Regions from separate parts of the Streptomyces drozdowiczii genome, predicted to be linked through region 2. Evidence: riboswitches for the same ligand, from Rfam matches in the RefSeq annotation. Region 2 holds a riboswitch; each other region holds the start of a gene.

Region 1 (6,986 bases), 1.9 Mb from region 2:
CACGTTCGTGGTCTCGCGCACGATCATGCTGCGGCCGGACACACCGTCGAAAACGGCCGAACGTGTCGGCTGAGCCGCCCGACGGCGGACCGCATCCCCAACTCCTCCCGAATCGTTGGTCGAATCAGTGGCCCGGACCGGTTCCACTCCCTAACATCGATCACCGCAAGGCTTTGTGCACCGCCGCACAATCTCCTCGGGAGGCTCCTTTGCACCGCCGCCGTCGCACCGCGCTCACCGTCTCCGCCGCGCTGCTCGCCGCAGCGCCGCTCGTCACCGCCTGTGGCAGCCAGGCCCACCCCGGCGCCGCGGCCGTCGTCGGCGGCGACCGGATCACGGTGTCCACCGTGCAGGCGCAGGTGGCCGACGTACGCAAGGCGCAGGGCTCGTCCCCGCAGTCCGCCCAGCTCACCGACCAGTCCGGCCAGCTGGCCCGGGCCAAGCTGCACGGGCTGATCCTGGACCGCGTCCTCGACCGGGCCGCGGCGGACGCGGGCGTCACGGTGAGCCGCGCGGAGATCCAGCAGATGCGCCAGTCCGCCGTCGCCCAGTACAGCGGCGAGAAGGGCCTCCAGCAGGCCGTCCTCCAGGAGCGCTGGCTCGCCCCGGGCCAGATCGACGCCTTCCTGCGCGAGCAGATCCAGATCACCAAGCTCGGCCAGGCCCTCGGCGCCGACCCGTCCACGCCCGAGGGCACCAAGGCCATCGGCGACGCGCTCACCAAGGCGTCCAAGGCGCTGAACGTCGACGTCAACCCCCGCTACGGCACCTGGGACAACCAGCAGATCCAGCTGGGCGACTACAAGGCCCCGTGGATCTCCCAGGTCACCAAGCCCGCCCAGGCGGCCGCCGAGGCCGGGGCCTGAGCCCGCTGTGACGGCCGGGGTAGATTCGGTGGCGTGAACGCTGAAGACCCCGGCCGCATCGTCCTGCTCACCGTCAGCCACCGGGTCGCGCCCGGACTGCTGTCCTGGCCCGCCTGGCAGGCGCTGCACGGCGCCGACGAGGTGCGCTGCGGCGAGCCGGAGCAGCCGCAGCTGCCGTATCTGAGCGAGGCCGGCGTCACCGTCACCCCGGGCGTGCCCGACGCCCAGGAGCTGGTGGACGCCTGCGCGGGCGGCCGGACCGTGGTCGTCCTCACCGGCGGCGCGGGCAATCAGCCGCTCACCGACGGCCTGGCCCGGCTGGCCGGCTCCGGACGGGTGCGGATGCCGGACCTGGAGCTGCTGCCCGGCGCGTACGACCTGCCGGGCGCCCGGCTCCTCGACCTCGTCCAGGTCATGGACCGCATCCGGGTCGAGTGCCCCTGGACCTCGCAGAAGACCCACAAGGGCCTCGCCAAGTACGCCATCGAGGAGGCGTACGAGCTGGTCGAGGCGATCGAGGACGGCGACCGCGAGGAGCTGCGCGAGGAGCTGGGGGACGTACTGCTCCAGGTGGTCTTCCACGCGCGCATCGCGGAGGAGGACGAAGAGGAGCCGTTCTCCGTGGACGACGTGGCCGGCACGCTCATCGAGAAGCTGATCCACCGCCACCCGCACGTCTTCGGCGACGAGACCGCCGAGGTCCCGGAGGACAGTCGCGCCCATTGGATGCGCACCAAGGCGATCGAGAAGCAGCGTGAATCCGTCACCGACGGGGTACCGATCGGCCAGCCCGGCCTGGCGCTTGCCGCGAAGCTCGCGAGCCGGGTCCGTACCGCCGGACTCGACGTGCCGCTCCCCGAGGGTGACGACATCGGCTACCGCCTCCTCGCCCTCGCCGTACAGGCTCAGGAGGAGGGCATCGACCCGGAGGCCGCCCTGCGCGCCGCGGGCCGCGCGTACCGGGACGCGATCCGGACGGCGGAGGGCACCGGATAACGTCGGGGAGTGAACGACAGCCCCGCCCAAGCCGCGGCCGTACCCGCCGGCTGCCCCGCCCACACCTCGTCCGCCGCCGTGCCGCCCGCGCCCGAGCTCTTCACCTGGGAGTTCGCCACCGACCCGTACCCCGCGTACGCCTGGCTGCGCGAGCACAGTCCCGTGCACCGCACCACGCTGCCCAGCGGGGTCGAGGCGTGGCTCGTCACCCGGTACGCGGACGCCCGGCAGGCGCTCGCCGACTCGCGGCTGTCCAAGAACCCGGCGCACCACGCCGAGCCCGCGCATGCCAAGGGGAAGACCGGCATCCCCGGGGAGCGCAAGGCCGAGCTGATGACGCACCTGCTCAACATCGACCCGCCCGACCACACCCGGCTGCGCCGCCTGGTCTCCAAGGCGTTCACGCCCCGGCGCATCGCGCAGTTCGCGCCCCGGGTGCAGGAGCTGACGGACCGGCTCATCGACGGGTTCGTGGAGAAGGGGGAGGCCGACCTGATCCACGAGTTCGCCTTCCCGCTCCCCATCTACGCGATCTGCGACCTGCTCGGCGTGCCCCGCGAGGACCAGGACGACTTCCGGGACTGGGCGGGCATGATGATCCGGCACGGCGGCGGGCCGCGCGGCGGGGTCGCCCGGTCCGTGAAGAAGATGCGGGCCTATCTGCTCGAACTGATCCACCGCAAGCGCGAGGACCTGGGCGACGACCTGATCTCCGGGCTGATCAGGGCGAGCGACCACGGCGAGCACCTGACGGAGAACGAGGCCGCCGCGATGGCCTTCATCTTGCTCTTCGCCGGTTTTGAAACGACCGTGAACCTGATCGGCAATGGCGTCCACACCCTGCTGAACCACCCCGCCGAGCGCGAGCGGCTGCAACGCGCGCTGGCGGCCGGCGACAGCGAACTGCTGGCCACCGGGGTCGAGGAACTGCTGCGCTACGACGGCCCGGTGGAGCTCGCCACCTGGCGGTTCGCCACCGAGCCGCTGACCATCGGAGGGCAGCGCGTGGCGGAGGGCGATCCGGTGCTCGTGGTGCTCGCGGCGGCCGACCGGGACCCCGAGCGGTTCGCGGGACCGGACACCCTGGACCTGTCGCGGAGCGACAATCAGCACCTCGGCTACGGCCACGGCATTCATTACTGTCTGGGAGCGCCGCTCGCGCGGCTGGAGGGACAGGCCGCGCTCGCCACTCTGCTGACGCGCCTTCCGGACCTGCGACTTGCGGGAGAATCGGGGGATTTGCGGTGGCGCGGCGGGCTCATCATGCGCGGACTGCGCACTCTGCCGGTGGAATTCACGCCGGGGGCGCGCACCCGGGAAAGTGACGCTCTGTCAACTCTGTGACTTTCGCGTGATCTCTACTGCATCGACTTGTGACTCACGTTCGAGTTTCGCTAGGTTCACCGTTCGACTCACCAGTCGCTTGTCAGTCACACGGAAGGCATCTCCCATGGGCTCCGCGAACGGCAGACACCGCCGCCCTCGTCAGGCACCCGCCATCGTGGTCGCCGCAGGCGTCACCGGCTCGGCCATCGCCATCCCGCTGCTCGGCGCGGCAAGCGCACACGCCGCGGACACCGCGACCTGGGACCGGGTGGCCGACTGCGAGAGCGGCGGGACCTGGAGCGCCGACCTCGGCAACGGCTCCTACGGCGGTCTCCAGTTCACGCCGGAGCTGTGGAAGGCGTACGGCGGCGAGGCTTACGCGGAGCGCGCCGACCTCGCCAGCCGCTCGCAGCAGATCGCGGTGGCCGAACGGGTCCTGGCTGCCAAGGGCCCGAAGGCGTGGCCCAGCTGTGCGGTGATCTCCGGGCTCACCAAGGCCGCGGGCAAGGCGGACGTGGACCCGGGCGACCAGGACGCGGACGAGCCCGCCCGGAGCGCCGACTCGGGCCTCGACGCCGGTCTCGGCACCGACCCGGTGGACGACGCGTCCTCGGCCTCCTCGGCCACCCCGTCGGACGCGGCGTCCGGCTCGGCCGCCACGGAGAAGAAGGCCGGCAAGGGCTCCGGCAAGCACGCGGGCAAGAGCGCCGACGCCTCCCCGTCCGCCGACCCCTCGGGCACCCCGTCCGCCGACCCGTCCGCCTCCGCCGACCCGTCCACGACGCCGTCCGCCGACCCCTCCGCGGACCCCTCGGCGAGCGCGGCGGACGACGCGCGGGCGAAGGGCGGCAAGCACCGGGGCGCCCCGGCCGCCGACGAGGCCGCCGGGACGGCCGAGGGGCGGGACGCGGGCCGGCACGCCTCGCGGGGTGACGGTGACGCACGCGACAGCGCCACGCGGCCGGCTGACGGCACGTACACCGTACGGCCGGGCGACAACCTCTGGGCGATCGCCGACGCGCAGGAGCTGCCCGGCGGCTGGCCCGAGCTGTACGAGGCGAACAAGGCCGAGGTGGGCTCCGACCCGGACCTCATCCTGCCCGGTCAGAACCTCGATCTGGGCCTGGCCGGCCCGGCCCCCGAGAAGGTCGCCGAGAGCGCCGGATGAGCCGTTAGAGCCCTCTGTGCTTTGGGTGGTTTAAGAGGCCCATGTCCCACTTTTGACCGAGTGAGACATGGGTCTCTTTGCGTGAACTCACGCTGCTTGTCCGGGAGGTCCCGCCGCATCCGTTCCGACCTGCACAAATGAGGGTTCATCGGATGCTCTTACGGGATGATTATCCGGTATGTCCTTCTTTGAATATGGCCGGTGGGTGTGATTACGGTCGGAACCGCTCGCACCGCGGGCCCCGTCGACCGTCACGCCGAATCCTGCCGTCGGTCGAAGGGAACAGACGCGAAAGCGCCGTAGGCAGGAGCGGGGGACCCAGGTAGGCGCTGGGCCCGGTCGTCGGGAGACGAACCGGGGCCGGCTAGGGGTGAAGTCGCGCCAGGAGCGCGGCCGGGCAACTCACTTGGCCCGAACCCGACAGCTCACCTCGCAGGCGTCGGTGAGGAGAAGACTCGATGCTGCTCAACCGCAAGGGCAACAAGCACCGCCGCCCCTCCAAGGCCGTCCGTGTCGCGACGCTCGCCGGTGTCGCCGGTGCCGCCGTCGCCGTGCCGCTGATGGGCGCGACCAACGCCTCCGCCGCCTCCGTCGCCACCTGGGACGCCGTCGCCCAGTGCGAGTCCGGCGGCAACTGGTCGATCAACACCGGCAATGGCTACTACGGCGGCCTGCAGTTCTCCCAGTCCAGCTGGGCCGCCGCCGGCGGTACGCAGTACGCGCCCCGCGCCGACCTGGCCACCAAGGCCCAGCAGATCGCCACCGCCGAGAAGCTCCTCGACATGCAGGGCCCGGGCGCCTGGTCCTGCGCCGGTGCCGGCAACCTGACCAACGACGGTGTCGACCCGGGCGTCGACACCGGCTCCGGTGCCGCGAAGCAGGAGGCCGCCCCCAAGCAGGAGGCCGCCCCGAAGAAGGCCGAGCGCACCGAGGCCCCGGCCACCAACCGCTCCGACCGCTCGGACGCCCCGAAGAAGACGGTCACCACCCCCACCGGCAAGAAGGTCGCCAAGGGTGACGGCGAGTACAAGGTCGTCGCCGGTGACACGCTGAGCAAGATCGCCTCCGCGCACCACGTCAAGGGCGGCTGGGAGCGGCTGTTCAAGCTGAACAAGGACATCGTCCAGGACGCCGACCTGATCTACCCGGGTCAGCAGCTCCACCTCACGAAGTAACGAAGCAGCCGCGATCCCTCCTCGCTGATCGCTCAGGCCGCCCCGGCCCGGCACGCACTCTCCCCCCGTGTGTGCCGGGCCGGGGCACGCCGCATCAGGGGCGTTCGCACCTCGTGGACCGTTCAACTGTTGTAGTTACTGACCAGTAAATATTTGGCGTTCCGCCCCGGTATGCCCGCCCTCGGGTCCTTTTTCGTCCCAGGGGACGGGCGGTCGGCCGACGCAGACGGCCGGGCCGGTTAGGCTCTTGTCGCAAGGCCAAAGCGACCCTGCACAACCAGCGTCATATCCCAGAAGGAGATGCCTCGTGCCGTCCATCGACGTCGTCGTAGCCCGGGAAATCCTCGACTCCCGGGGCAACCCCACGGTCGAGGTCGAGGTCGGCCTCGACGACGGCAGCACCGGTCGTGCTGCTGTTCCGTCCGGCGCCTCCACCGGCGCGTTCGAGGCCATTGAGCTTCGCGACGGCGACCCCAACCGCTACCAGGGCAAGGGTGTCGAGAAGGCCGTCCTGGCCGTGATCGAGCAGATCGGCCCGGAGCTCGTCGGCTACGACGCCACCGAGCAGCGCCTCATCGACCAGGCGATGTTCGACCTGGACGCCACGGAGAACAAGGGCTCGCTCGGCGCCAATGCCATCCTCGGCGTCTCCCTCGCCGTCGCCCACGCCGCCTCCGAGGCCAGCGACCTGCCGCTGTTCCGCTACCTCGGCGGCCCGAACGCGCACCTGCTGCCCGTTCCGATGATGAACATCCTGAACGGCGGCTCGCACGCCGACTCCAACGTGGACATCCAGGAGTTCATGATCGCGCCCATCGGCGCCGAGTCCTTCTCCGAGGCGCTGCGCTGGGGCGCCGAGGTCTACCACACGCTGAAGAAGGTCCTGAAGACCAAGGGCCTCTCCACCGGCCTCGGCGACGAGGGCGGCTTCGCGCCGAACCTGGAGTCCAACCGCGCCGCCCTCGACCTCATCATCGAGGCCATCAAGGAGGCCGGTTACGCCCCGGGCAAGGACATCGCGCTCGCGCTCGACGTCGCCGCCTCGGAGTTCTACAAGGACGGCTCGTACGAGTTCGAGGGCAAGTCCCGCTCGGCCGCCGAGATGACCGAGTACTACGAGGAGCTCGTCTCCGCGTACCCGCTGGTCTCCATCGAGGACCCGCTGTACGAGGACGACTGGGCCGGCTGGAAGGTCATCACCGACAAGCTGGGCGCCAAGGTCCAGATCGTCGGCGACGACCTCTTCGTCACCAACCCGGAGCGCCTGGCCCGCGGCATCGAGGAGGGCTCCGCCAACGCCCTGCTCGTCAAGGTCAACCAGATCGGTTCGCTGACCGAGACCCTGGACGCCGTCGAGCTGGCCCAGCGCAACGGCTTCAAGTGCATGATGTCGCACCGCTCCGGCGAGACCGAGGACGTCACCATCGCCGACCTCGCCGTCGCCGTGAACTGCGG
Region 2 (6,986 bases):
CCGTACGCGTCGCACGCCTCGCGCAGTACGCGCAGATAGCCGGGGGAGTGGAAGCGCATGCCGCCCGCCCCCTGGACCACCGGCTCCACGATCACCGCCGCCAGCTCGTCGGCGTGGAGCGCGATCAGCTCGCGCAGATGCGCCGCGTACGCGGGGTCGGGCCCGGAACCGTAACCGGCGGGCGGTTCGTCCGCGAAGACCTGGCGGGGCAGCGCGCCGGACCACAGCTCGTGCATCCCGCCCTCCGGGTCGCACACCGACATCGGCTGCCAGGTGTCCCCGTGGTAGCCGCCGCGCCAGGTCAGCAGCCGCTTCTTGGCCGGCCGCCCGGCCGACCGCCAGTACTGGAGGCACATCTTCACGGCCACCTCGACCGACACGGAGCCCGAGTCGGCGAGGAAGACGTGGCGCAGCGGTTCCGGGGTGATCTCCACCAGCCGGGCCGCCAGCCGGACGGCGGGCTCGTGAGTGAGCCCGCCGAACATCACATGGCTCATCCGGTCCAGCTGGCCGCGTGCCGCCTCGTTCAGCACGGGGTGGTTGTAGCCGTGCACGGCCGACCACCAGGAGGACATCCCGTCGACCAACTCGCGCTGTCCGTGGGCGGGTTCGGCGAGCCGCAGCCGGACCCCGGACGCGGACTCCACGACCAGCGGTTCCTGCCGGCCCGGCATGGGGCCGTACGGATGCCAGACGTGCGCCCGGTCCAGGTCCCGGAGTACGGCGGGGGAGAGCGGCTCAGGCATTGGGCGCGAGGTCCGTACCGGCGCCGCGGCGGCGGACCGCCACCAGGTCCGTGCGGGCGCCCGGCGTCTCCGGCACCTCGGCGGCGGGAACGGCCTCCGCCTCCGCGCCCTCCCCGCACGGCCCGCAACCGCCGCCCGCGTGCGAACCGCAGCCCTCGGCCGCATGGGAGCCGCAGCCCGCCGCCGCGTCCGCGCGGTGCCGGGGGAGCGTCGTCGTACCCGCCCCCTCCACCTCGAAACCGGCGTCCGCGATCATGTCCAGATCCGCCTGCCCGGCCTGGCCCTCACTGGTCAGGTAGTCGCCCAGGAAGATGGAGTTGACCAGGTGCAGGGCGAGCGGCTGCATCGAGCGCAGATGGACCTCGCGCCCGCCCGCGAGCCGCACCTCCACGTCGGGGCAGACGAACCGCACCATCGCGAGGATCCGCAGACAGCGCTGCGGCGTCAGGTTCCACTCCTTGGCGAGCGGGGTCCCCTCGAACGGGATCAGGAAGTTGACCGGCACCGAGTCCGGGTCCAGCTCGCGCAGCGAGAAGACCACGTCGACCAGGTCCTCGTCGCTCTCGCCCATGCCCGCGATCAGCCCCGAGCAGGCGGAGAGCCCGGCGGCCTGCGCCTGCTGCACCGTGTCGACGCGGTCGGCGTAGGTGTGGGTGGTCGTGATCTCCCCGTACGTCCCCTCGGACGTGTTGAGGTTGTGGTTGTACGCGTCGGCGCCCGCCGAACGCAGCCGGTCGGCCTGGCCCTCGGAGAGCAGGCCGAGGCAGGCGCACACCTCGACGCCCTCGTTCTGCTCCTTGATGGCCTCGATGGTCTGCGAGACCCGGTCGACGTCCCGGTCCGTCGGACCCCGGCCGCTGGCCACCAGGCAGACGCGCTTGGCGCCGCCGGCCACCCCGGCCGCCGCCGCCTTCGACGCCTCCTCCGGCTTCAGCCAGGTGTACTTGAGGATCTCGGCCTTGGAGCCGAGCCGCTGCGAACAGTACGAGCAGTCCTCGGGGCAGAGCCCGGACTTCAGATTGACCAGATAGTTGAGTTTCACCCGCCGTCCGAACCACTGACGGCGCACCTCGCCGGCCGCGGCCACCACGTCGAGCAGTGCGTCGTCCGGGGTCGCCAGCACGGCGAGCGCTTCTTCACGGGTCGGCAGCTCGCGCCGCAGCCCCTTGTCCACCAGCGTGTTCAGGAGGTCCATGGCGATGATCCTGACGCACCGCACCGCCCCGAGCCAAGGAGGAACCGGACAACAGAGCTGACAGGGGGTGTGTGCATTGCCACACCGTGTCTCGGCATGAGCCCGGTTAGGGTCTGTGAGCTGCCTACAAAAGGGACCGCCCATGCCCGCCACCCCGTTCGACTGGATCGACGACGAGGCGCGCCGGCGCGCGGACGCGGGCCTGGTCCGCAGGCTGCGGCCCCGCGAGGCCGAGGCGGAGCCGCTGGACCTCGCGAGCAACGACTACCTCGGGCTCACCCGGCACCCGGAGGTGACCTCCGCAGCGGCGGACGCGGCGCGCCGCTGGGGCGGCGGGGCGACCGGCTCCCGCCTGGTCACCGGCTCGACCGCGCTCCACGCCGAGCTGGAACGCGAACTCGCCGCGTTCTGCGGCTTCGAGGCCGCGCTCGTCCTCTCCTCCGGTTACGCCGCCAACCTCGCGGCCCTCACCGCGCTCACCGGACGCGGCGCCCTCATCGCGTCCGACGCGGGCAACCACGCCTCCATCGTGGACGGCTGCCGGCTCTCCCGGGCCGAGACCGCCGTCGTCCCGCACGCCGACCCGGAGGCCGTCCGCAAGACGCTGCGCGGGCACGGGGGCCGGAAGCTGGCCGTCACCGACTCGGTGTTCTCCGTGGACGGCGACGCCGCGCCGCTCGCCGCGCTGGCCGCCGTCTGCCGGGCGGAGGGCGCCGCGCTCCTGGTGGACGACGCGCACGGACTCGGGGTGCTCGGCGAGGGCGGACGCGGCGCGCTCGACGCGGCGGGGCTCGCGGGCGACGCGGACGTCGTCGCCACGCTCACCCTGTCCAAGTCCCTGGGCAGCCAGGGCGGCGCGGTCCTCGGCCCTGCCCGGGTCATCGACCACCTGGTCAACACCGCGCGGACGTTCATCTTCGACACCGGGCTCGCCCCGGCCGCCGTCGGCGCGGCCCTGGGCGGACTCCGGCTGCTGCGCCGCGAACCGGAGCGCGCGCTCAGGGCGCGTACGGTCGCCACCGCGCTGTACGAGGGGCTGACGGCGGCCGGGCTGACCGCGGTGCGGCCCGACGCGGCGGTCGTCTCGGTCCGGGCGCCCTCGGCCGACGCCGCCGTGCGCTGGGCCGCCGACTGCCGGACGGCCGGGACGGCGGTGGGCTGCTTCCGGCCGCCGTCCGTGCCCGACGGCATCTCGCGGCTCCGGCTGACCGCCCGCGCGGATCTGACGGACGAACAGATCGCGCGGGCGGTGGAGACGGTGCGGAGGACCGCACCGCAGAGCTGAGGCGGTGGTCCGGCTCAGCGTTTCAAGCCGGAGACGAAGGACGTCCAGGCCGCCGTGGAGAACTCCAGGGGCGTCCGGGCCACGTCCTTCGAGTCGCGCACGGCCAGCAGCCGGCCGCTCCCGGACGGCGCGGTCTCCACGCAGTTGTTCATCCCCGTGCTGTAGCTGCTGCTTCGCCAGCGCGAGGCGTGCCGGGCGAGGTGTTCGGACATGACGCTTCCTCCGGGCGGTGGGGGGTCACCGGTCGCCGCGGTCGATCGCGGCGATCCGGTCCAGCGTGTGCTCCGGCGACAGCGCGTGCGTCTGAAGGGTCTCGAAGGCCGAGCTGTACGCCGCAAGGTCTTCTTTCCGTTCCAGATAGAGGCTACTCGTCAAGTGGTCAAGAACGACCACGTCAAGGTCGGAAGCGGTCGGAAAGGAGAAGATAACGAAAGGGCTGGTGAGGCTGACATAGCCGCCGACCGAGAACGGAAGCAACTGGAGTTGCACATGGGGAAGTTGTGCCACCCGGGCGAGATGGCGCAGCTGCTCCCGCATCACTCTTCGGCCACCCACCTCCCGGTGCAGCACCGCCTCGTCCAGGACCGCGCTCAGCCGCAGCGGCGGATCGCTGCGCAGCACCCCCTGCCGGGTCAGCCGCACCTCCACCAGCGAGTCCAGCTGGCCGGACGGCAGTCCGTCCAGCGATGCCCGGGTCACCGCGCGGGCGTAGTCGGCCGTCTGCAACAGGCCCGGGACCACCGTGGTCTCCAGCGTGCGGGCGGTGCGCGCCTGCGACTCCAGGCTGATGAAGTCGCGGTACTGGGCGGGATGAGCCCCCGGTAGGCGTGCCACCAGCCGGCGCCGCCCCGCCCGCCGAACCGGCGAGCGCGCCCAGGACCTCGCGGAGCTTCGGATCGTCCATGCCGTACGCGTCGAGAAGCCGGTTCACGTCATCCGGCCGCACCCCGCTGACACCTGTCTCGATCCTGCTCACCTTCGACTGGTGCCAGCCGAGCAGCGCCGCCGCCTCCCGGCTCGTGAGACCTGACGTGTGACGCAGGCTCCGCAGCTCCTCTCCCAGCTTGCGGCGCCGCACCGCAGGGCCGTGCTGCATCCGATGGCTCCCTCCCGCTGCCCGACGAGCAGACAGTGTGGCGCCCGAGCGGGCCCGTGTGGGGAGAGTTCACCGGTTTGAGGGACAGATATATGCATATCTTGGTGGATCGCCGCCACGGAGGGGAGCATCGGTGGCAATCTGGCGCGAAGCACAACCGGACCGCTCGCCGGTCCGGTATCGGGTGGGAAAGGGACGGCTCGCCATGGCAGACCATCAGGAAGCACGCGTCACCCTGCCGAGCGAGCCGGTCTCGGTCTCCGCGGCCCGCGGGTTCGTCGCCCGGGTACTGACGGAGTGGGGCCTGCCCGAGGACGCGGAGCTGGCCGACACCGTCCGCCTGATCCTCTCGGAGCTGGCCACCAACGCCGTCCTGCACACCTTCGGGCAGTCGCCCACCTTCACCGTCGACCTGCGCCTGGAACGGGACGAGGAACTGCGCCTCGGGGTGACGGACAGCCACCCCCGCCGGCCGCAGCGGCTGCCCGCCGCCGTCCAGCAGGACAACGGCCGCGGCATGGTCATCATCCGCTCGCTGGCCAAGGAGTACGGCGGCCGGCTGGCCGTCACCCCCACCGCCGACGGCGGCAAGACCGTCTGGGTGGCGCTCCCGTGGCAGGTCCCCGTCCAGCCCTGAGGCGGCCGGGTCAGGCGACCCGGCCGTAGTAGACGCTCCGCGTCCAGATCTTCTCCAGGCGGACCACGGCGCCCGTCTTCGGCGAGTGCCAGATCTTCCCGCTGCCGGCGTAGATGCCGACGTGGTAGACGCTGCGCCCGGAATGGAAGAAGACCAGGTCACCTCGTTGGCGCTTGGACGCCGAGATGTGCCTGGTCCTGTTGTACTGCTGCTGGGCCGTCCGGGGAGTTTCTTGCCGGCCTTCTTGAACGAATAGAGCGTCAGCCCCGAACAGTCGAAGCTGCCGGGCCCGGTGGCGCCCCAGCGGTAGGGCGCCCCCTTCTTCGACGCGGCGATCTTCAGGGCCTTCATCGCGTGGCCGGCCGCCTGCGCCTCGGGCGCGGCTCCTGGGACGCACAGCGTGCCGCCGACGGCGGCGAGAGTCATGACCGAGGCCGTGGTGGCCCGGGCGAGCAGAGACGGGACATGAACCTGCGCACTCATGCGCAACCCTTCGTCAGCCGCCTGTGAAGGATGACCTGTCGGGTTCGGGCTGGCGAAGTCGCCCGGCCGCGTGACGCGGCTTCACCCCGAGGGACAACCGGAGATCCGGCGGTCCCGTAGTGCTCGGGTCCTCCACTCCTGCCGATCCACTCCTGTCGACCAGTCATCCGGGCGGCGGCAGGACTCGGCGTCCGCCCGGACCGCCCCGCCGCGGTGGCGGGGGCTTGTCGTCCCACGGATCTTGACTCACCTCGGGCCGGATTTCCGAGCCGGAACAGCCATCGGTGAAGACCGTCACGGATGGCCCGTTCAGGTGGACGGAAACCCGTACGGCGGTCCGCCGGCCGCCCGCGGCCACGGCCGTACCAGCGGCGTCGCGAAGGAATCCGCCCCCCGCGCATCAGGAAAAGGCAAATCGGCCCGTCGCTCGTGAGAGGGAACTCCTACGCCGAACGAGCGAGGAAATCCGGCGCACCCCTCGGGCGTGTCGGTGACCTGCGGGGGTGTCAGTCCGGCGGGGCGGGCGGCAGGGCGACCCGGCCCGCCCGCCGCTCGCCGTCCAGCGCCCGCAGCGCGCGGGTCAACGTGGCGCTGTGGATACGTGATTCGCCGCGCCGGTGCATCAGCGCGAGCGCGTCCCGTAAGGCCGCCGCGTGCGAGGCGAGCGCCTGGGCGGCGCGCAGGGCCGCGTAGGTGTCGTCCCCGTGCGCCGGGTTGATCCGGCCCACCTGGTCGACCACATGCAGATAGCGGTCGATGAACTCGGACTCGGCCCGGGTCAGGGCGGGCAGCGGCGAGAACTCCGGTGGCTGCATCCCCGGTTCACCACCCGGAGCGCGGCGGCACCGGGAGCCGGTTCCGCACGATGTGGTCCACCAGCCCGTACGCCAGAGCTGCCTCCGCGTCGAGGACGAGATCGCGCTCGGTGTCCTCGGTGACCTGCTCGGCGGAGCGCCCCGTGTGCCGGGCCAGCATGGCGGTCATCGTGTCGCGCATCCGGGCCAGTTCCCGTGCCTCGATCTCCAGGTCGGACGGCTGCCCCTGGACCGGCTCGTCCAGCGCGGGCTGGCTGACGACCACCTTGGCGCCGGGCAGCATGTGCCGCCGGCCCGGGGCGCCCGCGGCGAGCAGCACCGCAGCCCCGGCCCCCGCCCGGCCCAGGCAGTAGGTCTCCACCTCGCAGCCGAGGAAGTTCATCGTGTCGTACAGGGTCGTCATCGCGCCGAACGAGCCGCCCGGCGAGTTGATGTACAGCGAGACGGGCCGGTCCGGCGCGTCGTGCTCCAGGTACATCAGCTGGGCCACCAGATCGTTGGCGGCCGTCTCGTCCAGGGCGGTGCCGAGGAAGACGACGCGCTCGGCGAGCAGCTTGGAGTACGGGTCGAGGGTCCGGGACCCCTGGGAGGTGCGCTCGGTGAACTCGGGCAGGACGTGACGGGCGACGGGACGGTACACGGCGGTGCCTCTCCTCCGGTCGCGCGGGCACAGCGGGGCGCCCGCGCACGCTTCCGTAAAAAATGTACAGGACGTACAGAAGGTTATGA
Region 3 (6,986 bases), 120 kb from region 2:
CGTCGCACGGCACATCGGACAGGGCGGTGTGCTCGCCCGGGTCGCCGACGACGAAGACGTGCTTCAGGGTGGGCGCCTGCTTCCGTACGGCGGTGGCCAGCGCGCGGTGGTCGAATCCGGCGTGCCGGTCCGGGATGACGTAGGCGACGGCCTCGGCGAAGGAGCAGAAGTAGCCGATCTCCGTCTCGCGGTGGGCGGGCAGCGCGTACACCGGGAGCGCGCCGATCCGGAAGAGGGCGAAGACGACCTCGGCGAACTCGGCGATGTTGGGCAGTTGGACGACGACCCGGTCGCCCTTGGCTATCCCGCGCGCCCGGAAGCCGGCCGCCAGCCGGGCCGCGCGCTCGTCCAGCTCCCGGTACGTCCAGGCGCGGCGCTCGGGCGCGGGGTCGATCAGCGCGACGCGGTCGCCGTGGGCCTCGGCCCGTTCGCGCAGCATGCCGGTGAAGGTCTCGCCGCGCCAGTGCCCGGCCGCGCGGTAACGGGCGGCGAACTCCGCGGGCCAGGTCGGGGCGTCTTCGTACGGTGCAGCAGTCATCGTTCCAGGTCTCCAGGGGGAGGGCCGTTTTCGGGGGCGCCGGGCGGACGGATCAGGCGCGCAGGGTGGCGCCGCCGTCGACGTACAGGTCGTGCAGGGTGATGTGGCGGGCCCGGTCGGAGACGAGGAAGGCGACCGCCTCGGCGATGTCGGCCGGCTCGGCGATCCTGCCCAGCGGTATGCCCGTGCGGTAGCTCGCCAGGTCCCCGGCTATGACGCGCCGCGCGGCGGGCCCGTCGTCGTGCGCCTCACCGGCCGGCCACATCCCGCGCTGCATGTCGGTGAGCGTGGAGCCGGGCGAGACGGTGTTGCAGCGGACGCCCCGGGGGGCCAGCTCCAGGCCGAGGCACTTGGTGAACATGACGGAGGCGGCCTTCGAGGCGGCGTACGCCGCCATGGTCGTACGGGGGATGCCGGCGGCGTTGGACGCGACGGTGACGATGCTGCCCGCGCCCCGGTCCGCCATCCGGCCCGCCACGGACCGCGAGACGTGGAAGACCCCGTCGGTGTTGACGGCGAAGGTCGCCCGCCAGTCCTCGTCGGTCAGCTCGGTGACGGGTGAACAGCGCAGGATCCCGGCCACGTTGACCGCGATGTCGAGGGCGCCGAGCGTGTCCTCCGCATCCGCGACCAGGGCCTCGACGGCCGCCGCGTCCGTGACGTCCAGCGTCCGGGCCACGACGCTCCCCTCGTACTCCCGGGCGAGGGCGTCGACGCCCTCCGGGGCCGCGTCGGTCGCCAGGACCCGGCAGCCGCGCGCGACGAGCGCCCGCACGACCGCCTCTCCTATACCGCGTCCGGCTCCTGTCACGAGGGCCAGCCGCCCGGCGAGTTCCTGGTCGGCGGGGGCGACGGAATGACGGGAAGAAGGGGCGGAACGCGGCGCCATGGTCTTGGGGTCTCCCTGTGACGGTGAACGAGGGGCGGCAACACTTAGGTAAGCCTAACCATAGAGTGATCACGCCGACGAGGGGGTCCGAATCCGCGATCCCGGCCGTTTCCCGGGTTGCCTCATGTCCCTTTTGAGCCTATTTAGGCAAAAGGTCAATTGCGGGCGTTCGGGGTGGTTTTGATGATGTCAGATGATCTCAAAACGGACGAATGCTGCCATTGTGTCCTCAGTGGGCAGCGTCACGTCAGCCGTTTCTGACGCGCAATCCGATCTCCCGGTTCCCAGTCGTGCCAAGAAATTTGACTTCCCCCGGCGCGGGCGATCATGAGCATTTCCTTTGATTGATCTTGCAAAACAATTGTGATCAGCAATTCCGGGCTTGTTCCGGCCGTCGTTTCTCGCTTACGGTCCCGTCATCAATCCGGATGGAACGCCGAATCCTGCCGCCGTCCGGGAACCCGACCACTCACGTACGGCAGGAGCGGGGGACCCAGGTTTGCCGCCGGTCCGGAATCCGGAGCGGCTAGGGGTGAAGTCGCCATGCGCGACCGGACATCTCCAGTCCGAACCCGACAGCTCACCTCGCAGGCGACGGAGAGGAAATACGCCATGCCCATCACGGGTAAGCACCGTCGTGCCAAGTCCGCGTCCCTGACCCGCGGTTTCATCGCCGTCAGCGCGGGCGGAGCCGTTCTCGCGCTCCCCCTGATCTCGGCCGGATCGGCTTCCGCCGCCCCCGCCAAGACCGTCGTCGCCGAAAAGGCCGCGGCCCCGACTTCCGTCGCCGGCAAGGAAATTGCCGTGCGCAAGGCCACGCCCACCACCTATTCCGTGGTGTCCGGCGATTCGCTTTACAAGATCGCCCAGGGGCATTCCCTCAGCGGCGGCTGGGAGCGGCTGTACAAGGACAACCGCGGTGCGGTCGGCAGCAACCCCGACCTCATTCACCCGGGCCTGAAGCTCACCATCGGCGCCAAGTCCGAGGCCGCCGCCCCGAAGGCCGCGAAGAAGAGCGCGTTCAAGGCGGAGACCGCCGAGAAGAACGGCGACACCGCCCCCGGACCGAGAGCGCCGACCGCGCCGACCGCTCCGAGCGCACGGTTGTCCCGGTCGCCGCCGAGAAGCCCGCCGAGACCCAGGCGTCCGTCACGTACACCGACGACCTCGACGGCTGGATCAAGGAATCCCTGGCGATCATGGGGCAGCAGGGCATCCCCGGCAGCTACGACGGCATCTACCGCAACATCATGCGCGAGTCCTCGGGCAACCCGATGGCGATCAACAACTGGGACATCAACGCCGTCAACGGCACCCCCTCCAAGGGTCTGCTCCAGGTGATCCAGCCCACCTTCGACGCCTACCACGTGCCCGGTACGTCGACGGACATCTACGACCCGGTCGCCAACATCACGGCCGCGTGCAACTACGCCGCCGCCACGTACGGCTCGATGGACAACGTCTTCGGCGCGTACTGATCCACACCGGCCCCGCGCTCGGGGCAGGGCCGTGAGCAGGGGTGGAAAGAAGCGGAAGCGCTTCTTTCCACCCCTTTCGCGTGCCCTGCCGCCCGCGGCGGCGCCGGCGCCCGTCCCGGAATGCGAGGGCACGGCAGGACGTGGATGCTGGAACGGTCAGCGTCTCTAGGAGGTCAGTCATGGGCATGCTCGACAAGATCAAGGACATGATCAAGGGGCATCCGGACCAGGCCCGCCAGGGAGTCGAGAAGGGCGGCGACTACGTCGACAAGAAGACCGGCGGCAAGTACGGCGGCCAGGTCGACTCGGCTCAGCAGAAGATGAACGACCAGCTCGGCGACCGCCGCCCGCCCGACCAGGGCCGGTAGGCGCTCGCACGGACCGTACGGGAGCGGTGGACGCCACAGCCGGTGGTGTCCACCGCTCCCGCGCGTCCGGGGCGGCCTCCGACGTGCCGCGCGGCCCGCCCGGGAGCATCCTTGCTGTGTGACCTGGCACGGCGCGGCCGGGCAGCTGCCGTTCGGCCCGAGCGACGGCCCGCCCGCAGGACCGGAGGACGGCCGGGCACCGGACGACCTGTCCCTGGTGCTCGCCCAGTCCGTCGTACACGCCATCGAGGCGGTCGGCGGCCGGGCCGGCGGGATCTACCTCCCCTCGCGCACCCCCGGCCTGCTCCGGCTCGCCGTCCTCGCCGGATTCCCCGGCCCCCTGCTCCGCCCTGGTGGCGGATGCACGTCAACCGGCCGTTCCCGGTCGCCGAGGCGTTCCGCACCGGCAGCCCGGTGTATCTCACCGACGCGGAGGACGCCATGCGGCGCTTCCCGCAGCTGATGGCCGGACTGCCGTTCCCCTTCGGCTCCCTGTACATGCCGGTACTGCGCCGCCGCGCACCGGTGGGCGTCCTCGTCGTCCTGCGCGGTGCGACGGCCGACGAGCCGGTGCCCGCCGTCGAGCGGGACCGCCTCCAGCGGATCGCCGACCGCCTTAGCACCGAACTGGCCGGCCTCGCGGACGCCGGCATCCGGCCCGAGTGGGAGGGCGAGCCGCTCCCCGTACAGCTGCCCGCCAGGACCTCGCCGCCCGTGCGCATCGGCCGCTTCGACTGGAACCTCGCCACCGGCGCCGTGGAGGCGGACGCGGATCTCGACGCGATCCTCGGCACCGGCACCGGCGGCTTCCCCGGCACCATCGGGGCCCTGGCGGCCAGACTGGCGCCGGAGGACGTCTACGGCCTCTGGGCGCTGGCCCGGCAGGCGGCGGACTCGCACGGCCCCGTCGTACGCCGGATGCGGCTACGCGGCCCGGACGGCCGCTCCCACCTGCTGGAGGTCTCCGGGCGCCGGGACGACGGCGCCGGCCGCGGCGGGCACCTGACCGGCTTCCTGGTGGACCTGGGCATCGGCCCGGTCGTCGCCGAGGCCGCCGACCGGCTGCCGCGCGGCATCTTCTCGCTCGACCGCTTCGGCCGGATCACCTACGTCAACCCGCTCGCCGAGGACATGCTCGGCCGGCACCGCGCCGCCCTGGTCGGCCGGGTGTTCTGGGAGGCACTGCCCTGGTTCGCCAACCCGGCGTACGAGGACCACTACCGGGCCGCGATGATCTCCGACGCCCCGGTCCACTTCCTCGCCCGCCGCGACCCGCCCCCCTGGCTGTCCGTCTCCCTGTACCCGGGGCACGACGGCCTGACCGCCGTCCTCACGCCCAGCGACACACCCGCCTACGCCCCGGACTCCGTCGTCTCGCCCGGACTGGGGCTCGGCTCACCCGCCGACCGGTCCGCCGCCCTCTACCGGCCGGTCGCCCTCGCCATCGCGCTCACCGAGGCCGTCACCGCCCGGCAGGTCTCCCGGGTGGTCACCGACGAGCTGCTCCCCGCGTTCGGCGGCCGGCAGCTCGCGATCTACCTGCTCAAGGAGGGCCACCTCTACCTGGAGTGGGAGACCGGCTTCCCCCAGGGCTTCCTCGACCGGTTCGACGCGGTCGGCCTGGACGCCCGCATCCCCGGCGTGGAAACGCTCACCACCGGGCGCCCCATCTTCTTCGAGTCCATGCAGCGCCTGGCCGCCGCCTACCCGGGCATCCCCATGGACGCCGACGTCGGCGCCCGCGCCTTCCTCCCGCTCATCGCCTCCGGGCGGCTCGTCGGCTCCTGCATCCTCGGCTTCGACCAGCCGCGCGGCTTCAGCCCCGAGGAGCGCACGGTCCTGACCGCCCTGGCCGGCCTCATCGCCCAGGCCCTCCAGCGGGCCCAGCGCTACGACACCGAGGCAGCCCTCGCCCGCGGTCTCCAGGACGCCCTGCTGCCGCACCGGCTGCCCGCCGTCCGCGGCATCGACACCCAGGGCCGCTATCTCGCCGGCACCCAGGGCATGGACGTCGGCGGCGACTGGTACGACGTGATCGAGACCCACGGCCGCCTCGCCCTCGTCATCGGGGACGTGCAGGGCCACGGCGTGGCCGCCGCCGCGACCATGGGCCAGCTCCGCAGCGCCGTACGGGCCTTCTCGCTCAGCGGCCACGACCCCAGGAGGTCATGAGCGGCACCAACCGCCTGCTCATCGACCTGGACACCGGCCAGTTCGCGAGCTGCTGCTACATCGTGACGGACCCGGCCACCGGCCGGACGCACGCCGTGCGCGCCGGGCACCCCCAGCCCGTCCTGCGCCGGCCCGACGGCACCGCCGAGGTCATGGACCTCCCGGGCGGCATCGTCCTCGGCATCGACGCCGAGGCCGGCTACCCCGTCACCGAACTGCACCTCGACCCGGGCGCCACGCTCGCCCTGTACACCGACGGCCTGGTCGAGCAGGCGGGCATCGACATCGACGTCGGGGTCGAGCGGCTGCGCTCCACCCTCCAGGGCCTGGGCACCGCCCCGCTCGCCGACACCGCCGACCACGTCATCCGCCGCGCCCGCCAGGCGGCCGACCGGCCCGACGACATCGCGCTGCTCCTCGCGGCGCGGTGGACCGGGGGCGACGGCTGAGCACGCCCTCGGCGCGCAACACCGGGGGCAGCCCGCTCCCGGGTCCCGCGCGCCACGGCGCCGTAGGGACGACTCAGGTCCGGCCGGTGACCGGCTCCGGCCCGGTGTCCGCCTCCTCCGGTGCATCGGGGGCGGCCGGTGCGGGTCCGGGCCTCCCGGGCAGCAGCAGCCCCGCGGCGAAGACCACGACGGCCGCGGCCACCGGCCACCAGAAGGCGTCGGAGAAGGAGTCGGCGGTAGGGGCCGCGTGGGAGCCGCCGCCCTGGAGGATGAGGGCGACGACGGCGATGCCGAGCGAGGCGCCGATCTGGTTGAGGATGAAGACCGCGCCCGTGGCACCGGCGACCGACTCGCCCGGAACCGTCTTGTAGACCGAGCCCATCGTGGGCGCGCCCACCAGGCCCATGCCGAAGCCGGCGGCGAACTGCGCGGCGGTCAGGGCGGCCTGGGAGGTGCCGGAGCCCGAGCCGGTGAAGACCAGGGCGCCGGCGCCGATCAGCAGCGCACCGGTCGGGACGAGCCGCCGGGCCCCCACCTTGTCCGCGAGGCTGCCCGCGACCGGCATCCCGATGAGCGTGCCGAGGCCCAGCGGGGCGAGCAGCAGCCCGGACTCCAGGACGGTGTGGCCGCGCACCTGCTGGTAGTACAGCGGCAGCAGGAACAGCAGCGAGAACAGCCCGCCGCCGAGCAGGAACATCGTGGTCACACTGGCGCTGAACCCCTTGCCGCCGAACAGCCGGAGGTCCAGCAGCGGCGTCACCGGGGTGCGCAGCGCGTGCACGGTGTACGCGACGAACAGGGCGGCGCCCACCGCGAGCGCGATGATCACCGTCGTACTGCCGAAGCCGTCGCCGCCCGCCCGGGAGAGCGCGAACACGATCGCGGCGAATCCGGGGGAGAGCAGCGCGACGCCCAGCGCGTCGAACGGGACGGGGTCCCCGCCCCGCGGCGGGTCGGCCGGCAGCACCCGGACCGCCAGGACGATCGCGGCCAGCGCGAAGGGGACGTTGACCAGGAACATCCACTCCCAGGAGAAGTGGTCCAGCAGCAGCCCGCCGACCACCGGGCCGATCACCGGGCCCAGCGTGATCG
Region 4 (6,986 bases), 3.3 Mb from region 2:
CGCCGGTTCGACGGCGGGCGCCCAGCCGGGCAGGAACTCCAGGCGGGGCATCCGGTCCCGCTCGCGGAACGCCGCTATGAGTGCGTCGAGTTCGCCGGGGGTGGGCTCGGCGTCCTGGTCCGGGATCGCGTAGTTGGCGTACTTCAGCGACCAGTTCGGGTTGTAGCGGATCACGAACGGCCCGACGCGGACATGGTCCGGGGAGCGCAGCGTGAGCGTACGGGCATGGGTCTGGACGTCGGCGTCCATCGGCATGTGCGGGTGTCCTTCGGGCCGTTGGCTTCGGAGGGCCGGAGCCTATGCCACCCGGGTCGCCCCCGCGAAGGGCATTTCGTCGAGGGGCGCGATCCGGACCGGGGCCCCGGGACGCGGCGCGTGGATCATCCGGCCGTTCCCGATGTACAGGCCGACATGGCTGATGCCCGAGTAGAAGAAGACCAGGTCCCCGGGGGCCAGCTGGGAGCGCGGCACCCGCTGCCCGGCGTTGATCTGGGTGTACGTGGTCCGGGGCAGCGACACCCCGGCGGCGCGCCAGGCGGCCTGGGTGAGCCCGGAGCAGTCGAAGGAGTTCGGCCCGGTCGCGCCCCATACGTACGGCTTGCCCAGGGCGTTGTACGCGAAGGCGACCGCCTGAGCGGCGCGGGAGTTGGGCGCGGCGACGGGGGAGCGCGGGGCGCTGCGGTCGGCGTGGCCGGCCCCGCGGCCCTCCTCGGAGGCGTCGTAGGAGGCGCGCTCGGCCGGGGTGAGGCGGGCGAGCAGGCGGCGGGCCTCGGCCAGCTTGGCGCGGACGGTCGCCCGGTGCTCCTTCAGGGCGGCCTGCCGGGAGGCCAGCTCGGTGAGCTTCCCGGCCGCCTCGGCGCGTACCTGGGCGATCTCCGCGACCTGGCGGCGCACCGAGCGCACCTCGGCGGCCCGGCGCTCTCCGGCCCGCTCCGCGTAGGTGGCGCGGCGCAGGTACTGGTCGGGGTCGGAGGAGAGCGCCAGCTGCACGGAGGGGTCGATGCCGCCGGACCGGTACTGCGCGGCGGCGTACGCGCCGAGCACGTCGCGGGCGGTGTTGAGGCGGGCGGTCCTGCGGGCGGCCTCGTCGCGCAGGGCGTCGACCGACTTGGCGGCGGCGGTCGCCTCGGACTTCGCGCCGTTGTACTTCTCGGTGGCGACCTCCGCCTCCCGGTACAGCCGGTCCACCTGGGCCTTGACCTGCTTCGCGGTGGGCGCGGGGTCCGCGTGCGCGGCTCCCGGCAGCACGGCGGCCGTCGCGGCTCCGGCGACGGCGAGGGTCGCCGCGGCGCGGGCCGCGGAGGCGGTGGTGAGGCGCTGCCTGGGTTTGCGATGCGCTGCCACGGGGGCGGGCGTCCTTCCGTGCGACGGCCCGGCGGGGTATACCGGCGGGCTTCTCCGGTGGCCGGGGAGGACGGTTCCTGGTCCACGGCCACCGGGAAGGGACGCTAATCCCAGGTCACGGGAAGGTGTCGTTATGACGGTTATTGCCCGCTCTTGGCGTGGCATTGTCACTGCGTGATCGCTCTTGCAGCCCTGCTGACCGGGAAAAGGGTCGCAGAATCAGGCAAAAAGTGCATTCATCATTCAAGCGGCCCGTAGGCCCCACCCTGCCCGGAGCGGTACGGGAAGAGGGTTCTAGGGTGCGGAACCATGCGTGTACTCATCGATTTCGTCGTCGCCCTGCACATCATCGGCATCGCCGCCCTGCTCGGCGGCTTCCTCGGCCAGATGAAGGCGATGAAGGCCGGCACCGCCCGGTTCGTCCCCGGCATGCTGCACGGTGCGCTGACCATGCTCGTCACCGGCGTCGCCCTCGTCGGCCTGGACCAGGCCGACGACCACCCCGTGAACAACGTCAAGATCGGCATCAAGCTGCTGTTCCTGGTCGTGATCCTGGGGCTCGTCTACATCAAGCGGGACGAGGAGAAGGTGGAGAAGGGCGCCTTCGCGGCGGTCGGCGCGCTGACCCTGGCGAACATCTTCATCGCCACGCTCTGGACCTGAGCGGCGGACGCGCCCCGGAAGAGCGGGCCGGTCCGCGCGGACCGGCCCTCTTCCCCGGTCAGGCCGGGCGCACACTCCCGTAGATCGGCATGTAGTAGATCGACTCCTCGCGCACGTTCGCCCCGGGCTTCGGCGCGTGGATCATCATCCCGTCGCCCTTGTAGATCCCGACGTGGCTGATGTCGTCGTAGAAGAAGACCAGGTCACCGGGTTGCAGATCGGCCGTCGCGACCCGGGTCCCGACGTTCACCTGGTCCCAGGTGGTCCGCGGGAGGTCGACGCCCGCCGCCTTCCAGGCCGCCTGCGTCAGTCCCGAGCAGTCGTACGAGGCGGGGCCGGTCGCCCCCCAGACGTACGGCTTGCCGATCTGGGCGCGGGCGAACGCGAGGACCTTCTCCGCCTTCGTGGAGGCGCTGCTCCCGGAGCCGGTGTCCGAGCCGGAGCCCGAGCCCGTCTCCGTACCGCCGCTCCCCGACTCCTTGGCCTTCTGCTCGGCCTCCTTACGGGCGGCGGCCTGCTTCTTCGCCAGCTCCGCCGCCTTCCGCTTCGCCTCCGCCTCCTTCTTGCGCTCCAGCTCCGCCAGGCGCGCCTTCTCCTCGGCGGTCAGCTTCGACAGCAGTGTCCGGGCCTCGGTCAGCTTCGTCTGGACGTTCTGCTTGCTGGTGCGCAGATCGGCCTGCGACTCGGTCAGCGTCTCCAGGCTCTCCACGGCCTCGGCCCGCTGCTTGGACACCTTCGCCTGCTGCGTACGGAACTCCGTGACCGCCTGCTGCTGGCGCTCGGCCATCCGGTCCATGAGGTGCGTCTGGTCGAAGAACGACTGCGGGTCGTCGGCCAGGAAGAAGGTCGCGGTCGGCGCGAGGCCGCCGTTGCGGTACTGGGCGGCGGCGTAGTTGCCCAGCGTCCTGCGGGCGTCGTTCAGCTTCTCGGTGCGCTCGGCCACGCTGTCCAGGAGCGTGTCGACCTTGGACTTCTGCCGGTCCGTGGCCTCCTTGGCCTGGTTGTACTTCTGGGTGGCGGTCCCGGCCTGCCGGTACAGGTCGTCGACCCTCTTCTGGACTTCCTCGATGCTCGGCTTCGGCGCGGGCGCGGCCATCGCGCTCTGGGAGGACAGCAGCGTCACCGAGGCCAGCGCGGCCGAGGTCAGCCCGACGGCGGGGACGGTGGAGCGCATCCGGGTGCGCGGTTTGCGATGCGACGCCAAGGCCGGCATCTCCTTCCGTGGACCGCCTACCGGGTTAGCTGTCGGGTTCGGGCGGAACGGAAGGCTGCCCTACGGTCCGGTGGGGAAGGACCGATTCACCCCGGTACTACGTGTGGGTCCCCGGTTCCGGGCGGGCCCGGATTCGGCGTGGCGGCACGCTCGGCGTAGGTCGCCTCTGGGGGTACGGGCCGTCCGAACGTGCACGCTAGCCAACTGATGGGGCCGCTGTGAAGGTTGGTGTGCGATATGCCCGATACATTTCCGTGACCTTTTCGGACCGGGGCCGGGTGTCAGTCGGGCGCCTTAGACTCGGACAGCGATGAGCAGCCTCTTTGACGACAGTTTCCTGGCCGGCCTCCAGCAGGAGGAGGACGCGCCCCCGCCGCCCCCCGAGGACCCCGCACCCGAAGCGGTGCCGGAGGACCTGTTCGCGGGCGTGTTCGAAGGCCCCCGCCGCCCCGTGACGCGTACTACCGCGACGGCGCGCACCGCCCCGTCATCGACCCCGAGGCGCTGCTCGACGGGCTGAACACCGAGCAGCGCGCCGCCGTCGTGCACGCCGGGTCGCCCCTGCTCATCGTGGCCGGCGCGGGCTCCGGCAAGACCAGGGTGCTCACCCACCGCATCGCCCACCTGCTGGCCGAGCGGGGCGTCCACCCCGGCCAGATCCTGGCGATCACCTTCACCAACAAGGCCGCCGGCGAGATGAAGGAGCGCGTCGAGCAGCTGGTCGGGCCCCGGGCCAACGCGATGTGGGTGATGACCTTCCACAGCGCCTGCGTCCGCATCCTGCGCCGCGAGTCCAAGCGGCTCGGCTTCACGTCCTCGTTCTCGATCTACGACGCCGCCGACTCCAAGCGGCTCATGGCCCTGGTCTGCCGCGATCTGGAGCTGGACCCGAAGCGGTACCCGCCGAAGTCCTTCACCGCCAAGGTCTCCAACCTCAAGAACGAGCTGATCGACGAGGAGACCTTCGCGGGCCAGGCGGCCGACGGCTTCGAGAAGACGCTCGCCCAGGCGTACGCGATGTACCAGGCCCGGCTGCGCGAGGCCAACGCGCTGGACTTCGACGACATCATCATGACGACGGTCCACCTGCTCCAGGCGTTCCCGGACGTCGCCGAGCACTACCGCCGCCGCTTCCGGCACGTCCTCGTCGACGAGTACCAGGACACCAACCACGCCCAGTACACGCTGGTACGCGAGCTGGTCGGCCCGGCCGGCCCGGAGAACGCCCCCGCCGAGCTGTGCGTCGTGGGTGACGCGGACCAGTCGATCTACGCCTTCCGGGGCGCGACCATCCGCAACATCCTCCAGTTCGAGGAGGACTACCCGGACGCGACGACGATCCTCCTGGAGCAGAACTACCGCTCCACGCAGACGATCCTGTCCGCCGCCAACGCGGTCATCGAGCGCAACGAGAGCCGCCGCCCCAAGAACCTCTGGACCAACGCCGGTACCGGCGCCCGCATCACGGGCTACGTCGCGGACACCGAGCACGACGAGGCGCAGTTCGTCGCCGAGGAGATCGACCGCCTCACCGACGCGGGCGACGCGAAGGCCGGCGACGTCGCCGTCTTCTACCGGACGAACGCGCAGTCCCGTGTCTTCGAGGAGATCTTCATCCGCGTCGGCCTGCCCTACAAGGTCGTCGGCGGCGTCCGCTTCTACGAGCGCAAGGAGGTCCGGGACGTCCTGGCCTACCTGCGGGTCCTCGCCAACCCCGAGGACAACGTCCCGCTCCGCCGCATCCTCAACGTGCCCAAGCGCGGCATCGGAGAGCGCGCCGAGGCCATGATCGACGCGCTCTCGCTGCGCGAGAAGATCACCTTCCCGCAGGCGCTGCGCCGGGTGGACGAGGCGTACGGCATGGCCGCCCGCTCGGCCAACGCCGTGAAGCGGTTCAACACGCTGATGGAGGAGCTGCGCACGGTCGTGGAGTCCGGCGCCGGTCCCGCCGTGGTGCTGGAAGCGGTCCTGGAGCGTACGGGCTATCTCGCCGAGCTCCAGGCGTCCACCGACCCCCAGGACGAGACCCGCATCGAGAACCTCCAGGAGCTCGCCGCCGTCGCCCTCGAATTCGAGCAGGACCGGGGCGAGGAGGAGGGGTCGGGCACGCTCGCGGAGTTCCTGGAGCAGGTCGCGCTCGTCGCCGACTCCGACCAGATCCCGGACGAGGACACCGACGGCTCCGGCGTCATCACGCTGATGACCCTGCACACCGCGAAGGGCCTCGAATTCCCGGTCGTCTTCCTGACCGGCATGGAGGACGGCGTCTTCCCGCACATGCGGGCGCTCGGCCAGGTCAAGGAGCTGGAGGAGGAGCGCCGCCTCGCCTACGTCGGCATCACCCGCGCCCGCGAGCGGTTGTATCTGACCCGCGCCGCCATGCGCAGCGCCTGGGGCCAGCCCTCGTACAACCCGCCGTCGCGGTTCCTGGAGGAGATCCCGGACCAGCACCTGGACTGGAAGCGCAAGGGCCCGATGGCCGCCCCGGCGGGCCCCACCTCGGGGATCACCTCGTCGCTCTCCGCCTCCCGGGCCCGCTCCGGCCCCTCCGGCTTCGCGACCCGGCGGACCTCGGACAAGCCGACGATCACCCTGGTCGCGGGCGACCGGGTCACGCACGACCAGTTCGGCCTGGGCACGGTGACGGCGGTCGAGGGCGTCGGAGACCAGGCGAAGGCCACGGTCGACTTCGGCGACGACCGCCCCAAGAAGCTGCTCCTGCGGTACGCGCCGGTGCAGAAGCTCTGAGACACGCGTCACGGCCGGAGCCCCCGAGGCCCCGGCCGTGACGACGTCTCCCGCTGCCTCAGGTCGGGTTGATCCCGTGGCCGCGCAGCCACGGCAGCGGGTCGATCGCCGCGCCGCCGCCCGGCCGCACCTCGAAGTGCATGTGCGGGCCGGTCGAGTTCCCGGAGTTCCCGGAGTACGCGATGACATCGCCGGCCTTGACCGGGCCCGAGCGGATACGGGTGCTGCTGAGGTGGCAGTACCAGGTCTCCGTGCCGTCGGCCATGGTCACGATGGCCATGTTGCCGTAGGCGGTGTTGTACTGCGTACGGACCGTGCCGTCGGTCGCCGCCATCACCGGGGTGCCGTACTGGACGGGGAAGTCGATGCCCGTGTGCACGGACATCCAGTTGACGCCCGCCTGCCCGAAGTAGGCGCTCAGCCCGTGCTGCTTGACCGGCATCACGAACTTGGGGCGCAGGGCCTCCTTGCGGGCGGCCTCGGCCGCGCGCTTCTTCTTCTCGGCATCCTGCCGCTGCTTCAGGTCGATGCGTTCCTGGGTGCGGCTGGCGCGGTCCGCGAAGTTCTCGGCGTCGGCGCTGAGGTTGGCGAGCTGGGTGTCCAGCGCGTTGTTGGCCGCGACCGGCTTGACCGTGCCGGGGTCGGCGGCGGCCATGGTGGTGGTCGCGTCCGCCTTCGTCTCGTCCCCGCCCATGCCGCTCACGGAGGCGGCGGCGATCCCGGCCACGCTCATCACGCAGGCGGAGGGAACGGCGACGGTGAGGAGTGCGGAGCGCTTCGCGGGGGAACGCCTGCGGCTGCGGCCGCCGCGGCGGGGCTCCGTGGGGGCGAGATCGGGGTGCGGCTCGGCGGCCTCGTCCGGCTCGCCGCCGTCGTCGGCCCGGCGGTGGGCCTCGTAGGGGTCGTAGTCGTAGGAGTCGTGCCCGTCGTAGGACTCGTAGGTCTCGTACGTCTCCGAGGGGGCGGCCTGTTCGGCTTCGTTCGAGGCGGCCGGGCTTTGCACATTTTGCTCTTCGTG

What was found. A riboswitch is a leader RNA that binds a small molecule or an ion and turns the genes downstream of it on or off. The one in region 2 is predicted to bind cyclic di-AMP.
Region 1: linked by a shared signal. The riboswitch ahead of NEH16_RS19155 (transglycosylase family protein) and the one ahead of NEH16_RS27740 (C40 family peptidase) in region 2 are both predicted to bind cyclic di-AMP.
Region 3: linked by a shared signal. The riboswitch ahead of NEH16_RS28235 (LysM peptidoglycan-binding domain-containing protein) and the one ahead of NEH16_RS27740 (C40 family peptidase) in region 2 are both predicted to bind cyclic di-AMP.
Region 4: linked by a shared signal. The riboswitch ahead of NEH16_RS12180 (C40 family peptidase) and the one ahead of NEH16_RS27740 (C40 family peptidase) in region 2 are both predicted to bind cyclic di-AMP.

What each region holds. Positions count from the first base shown of each region.
Region 1 is NZ_CP098740.1:4,190,338-4,197,323, forward strand. It holds gene NEH16_RS19130 (GtrA family protein) at 1-73, shown strand, start outside; gene NEH16_RS19135 (SurA N-terminal domain-containing protein) at 210-866, shown strand; gene NEH16_RS19140 (nucleoside triphosphate pyrophosphohydrolase) at 900-1,862, shown strand; gene NEH16_RS19145 (cytochrome P450 family protein) at 1,872-3,206, shown strand; gene NEH16_RS19150 (transglycosylase family protein) at 3,313-4,356, shown strand; cyclic di-AMP (ydaO/yuaA leader) riboswitch at 4,642-4,810, shown strand; gene NEH16_RS19155 (transglycosylase family protein) at 4,815-5,531, shown strand; gene eno (phosphopyruvate hydratase) at 5,839-6,986, shown strand, end outside.
Region 2 is NZ_CP098740.1:6,080,652-6,087,637, forward strand. It holds partial or broken gene NEH16_RS27710 (adenosylmethionine--8-amino-7-oxononanoate transaminase) at 1-746, opposite strand, end outside; gene bioB (biotin synthase BioB) at 739-1,941, opposite strand; gene NEH16_RS27720 (8-amino-7-oxononanoate synthase) at 2,084-3,226, shown strand; gene NEH16_RS27725 (DUF397 domain-containing protein) at 3,241-3,438, opposite strand; partial or broken gene NEH16_RS27730 (helix-turn-helix domain-containing protein) at 3,464-4,322, opposite strand; gene NEH16_RS27735 (ATP-binding protein) at 4,528-4,959, shown strand; partial or broken gene NEH16_RS27740 (C40 family peptidase) at 4,970-5,310, opposite strand; cyclic di-AMP (ydaO/yuaA leader) riboswitch at 5,446-5,610, opposite strand; gene NEH16_RS27745 (hypothetical protein) at 5,949-6,257, opposite strand; gene NEH16_RS27750 (ATP-dependent Clp protease proteolytic subunit) at 6,265-6,897, opposite strand.
Region 3 is NZ_CP098740.1:6,204,298-6,211,283, forward strand. It holds gene NEH16_RS28225 ((2,3-dihydroxybenzoyl)adenylate synthase) at 1-538, opposite strand, end outside; gene NEH16_RS28230 (2,3-dihydro-2,3-dihydroxybenzoate dehydrogenase) at 591-1,427, opposite strand; cyclic di-AMP (ydaO/yuaA leader) riboswitch at 1,852-2,036, shown strand; partial or broken gene NEH16_RS28235 (LysM peptidoglycan-binding domain-containing protein) at 2,040-2,905, shown strand; gene NEH16_RS28240 (antitoxin) at 3,085-3,273, shown strand; partial or broken gene NEH16_RS28245 (SpoIIE family protein phosphatase) at 4,192-5,894, shown strand; gene NEH16_RS28250 (DHA2 family efflux MFS transporter permease subunit) at 5,968-6,986, opposite strand, start outside.
Region 4 is NZ_CP098740.1:2,736,099-2,743,084, reverse strand. It holds gene NEH16_RS12195 (GNAT family N-acetyltransferase) at 1-255, opposite strand, end outside; gene NEH16_RS12190 (C40 family peptidase) at 298-1,344, opposite strand; gene NEH16_RS12185 (hypothetical protein) at 1,654-2,007, shown strand; gene NEH16_RS12180 (C40 family peptidase) at 2,066-3,220, opposite strand; cyclic di-AMP (ydaO/yuaA leader) riboswitch at 3,219-3,369, opposite strand; partial or broken gene pcrA (DNA helicase PcrA) at 3,531-5,968, shown strand; gene NEH16_RS12170 (M23 family metallopeptidase) at 6,027-6,986, opposite strand, start outside.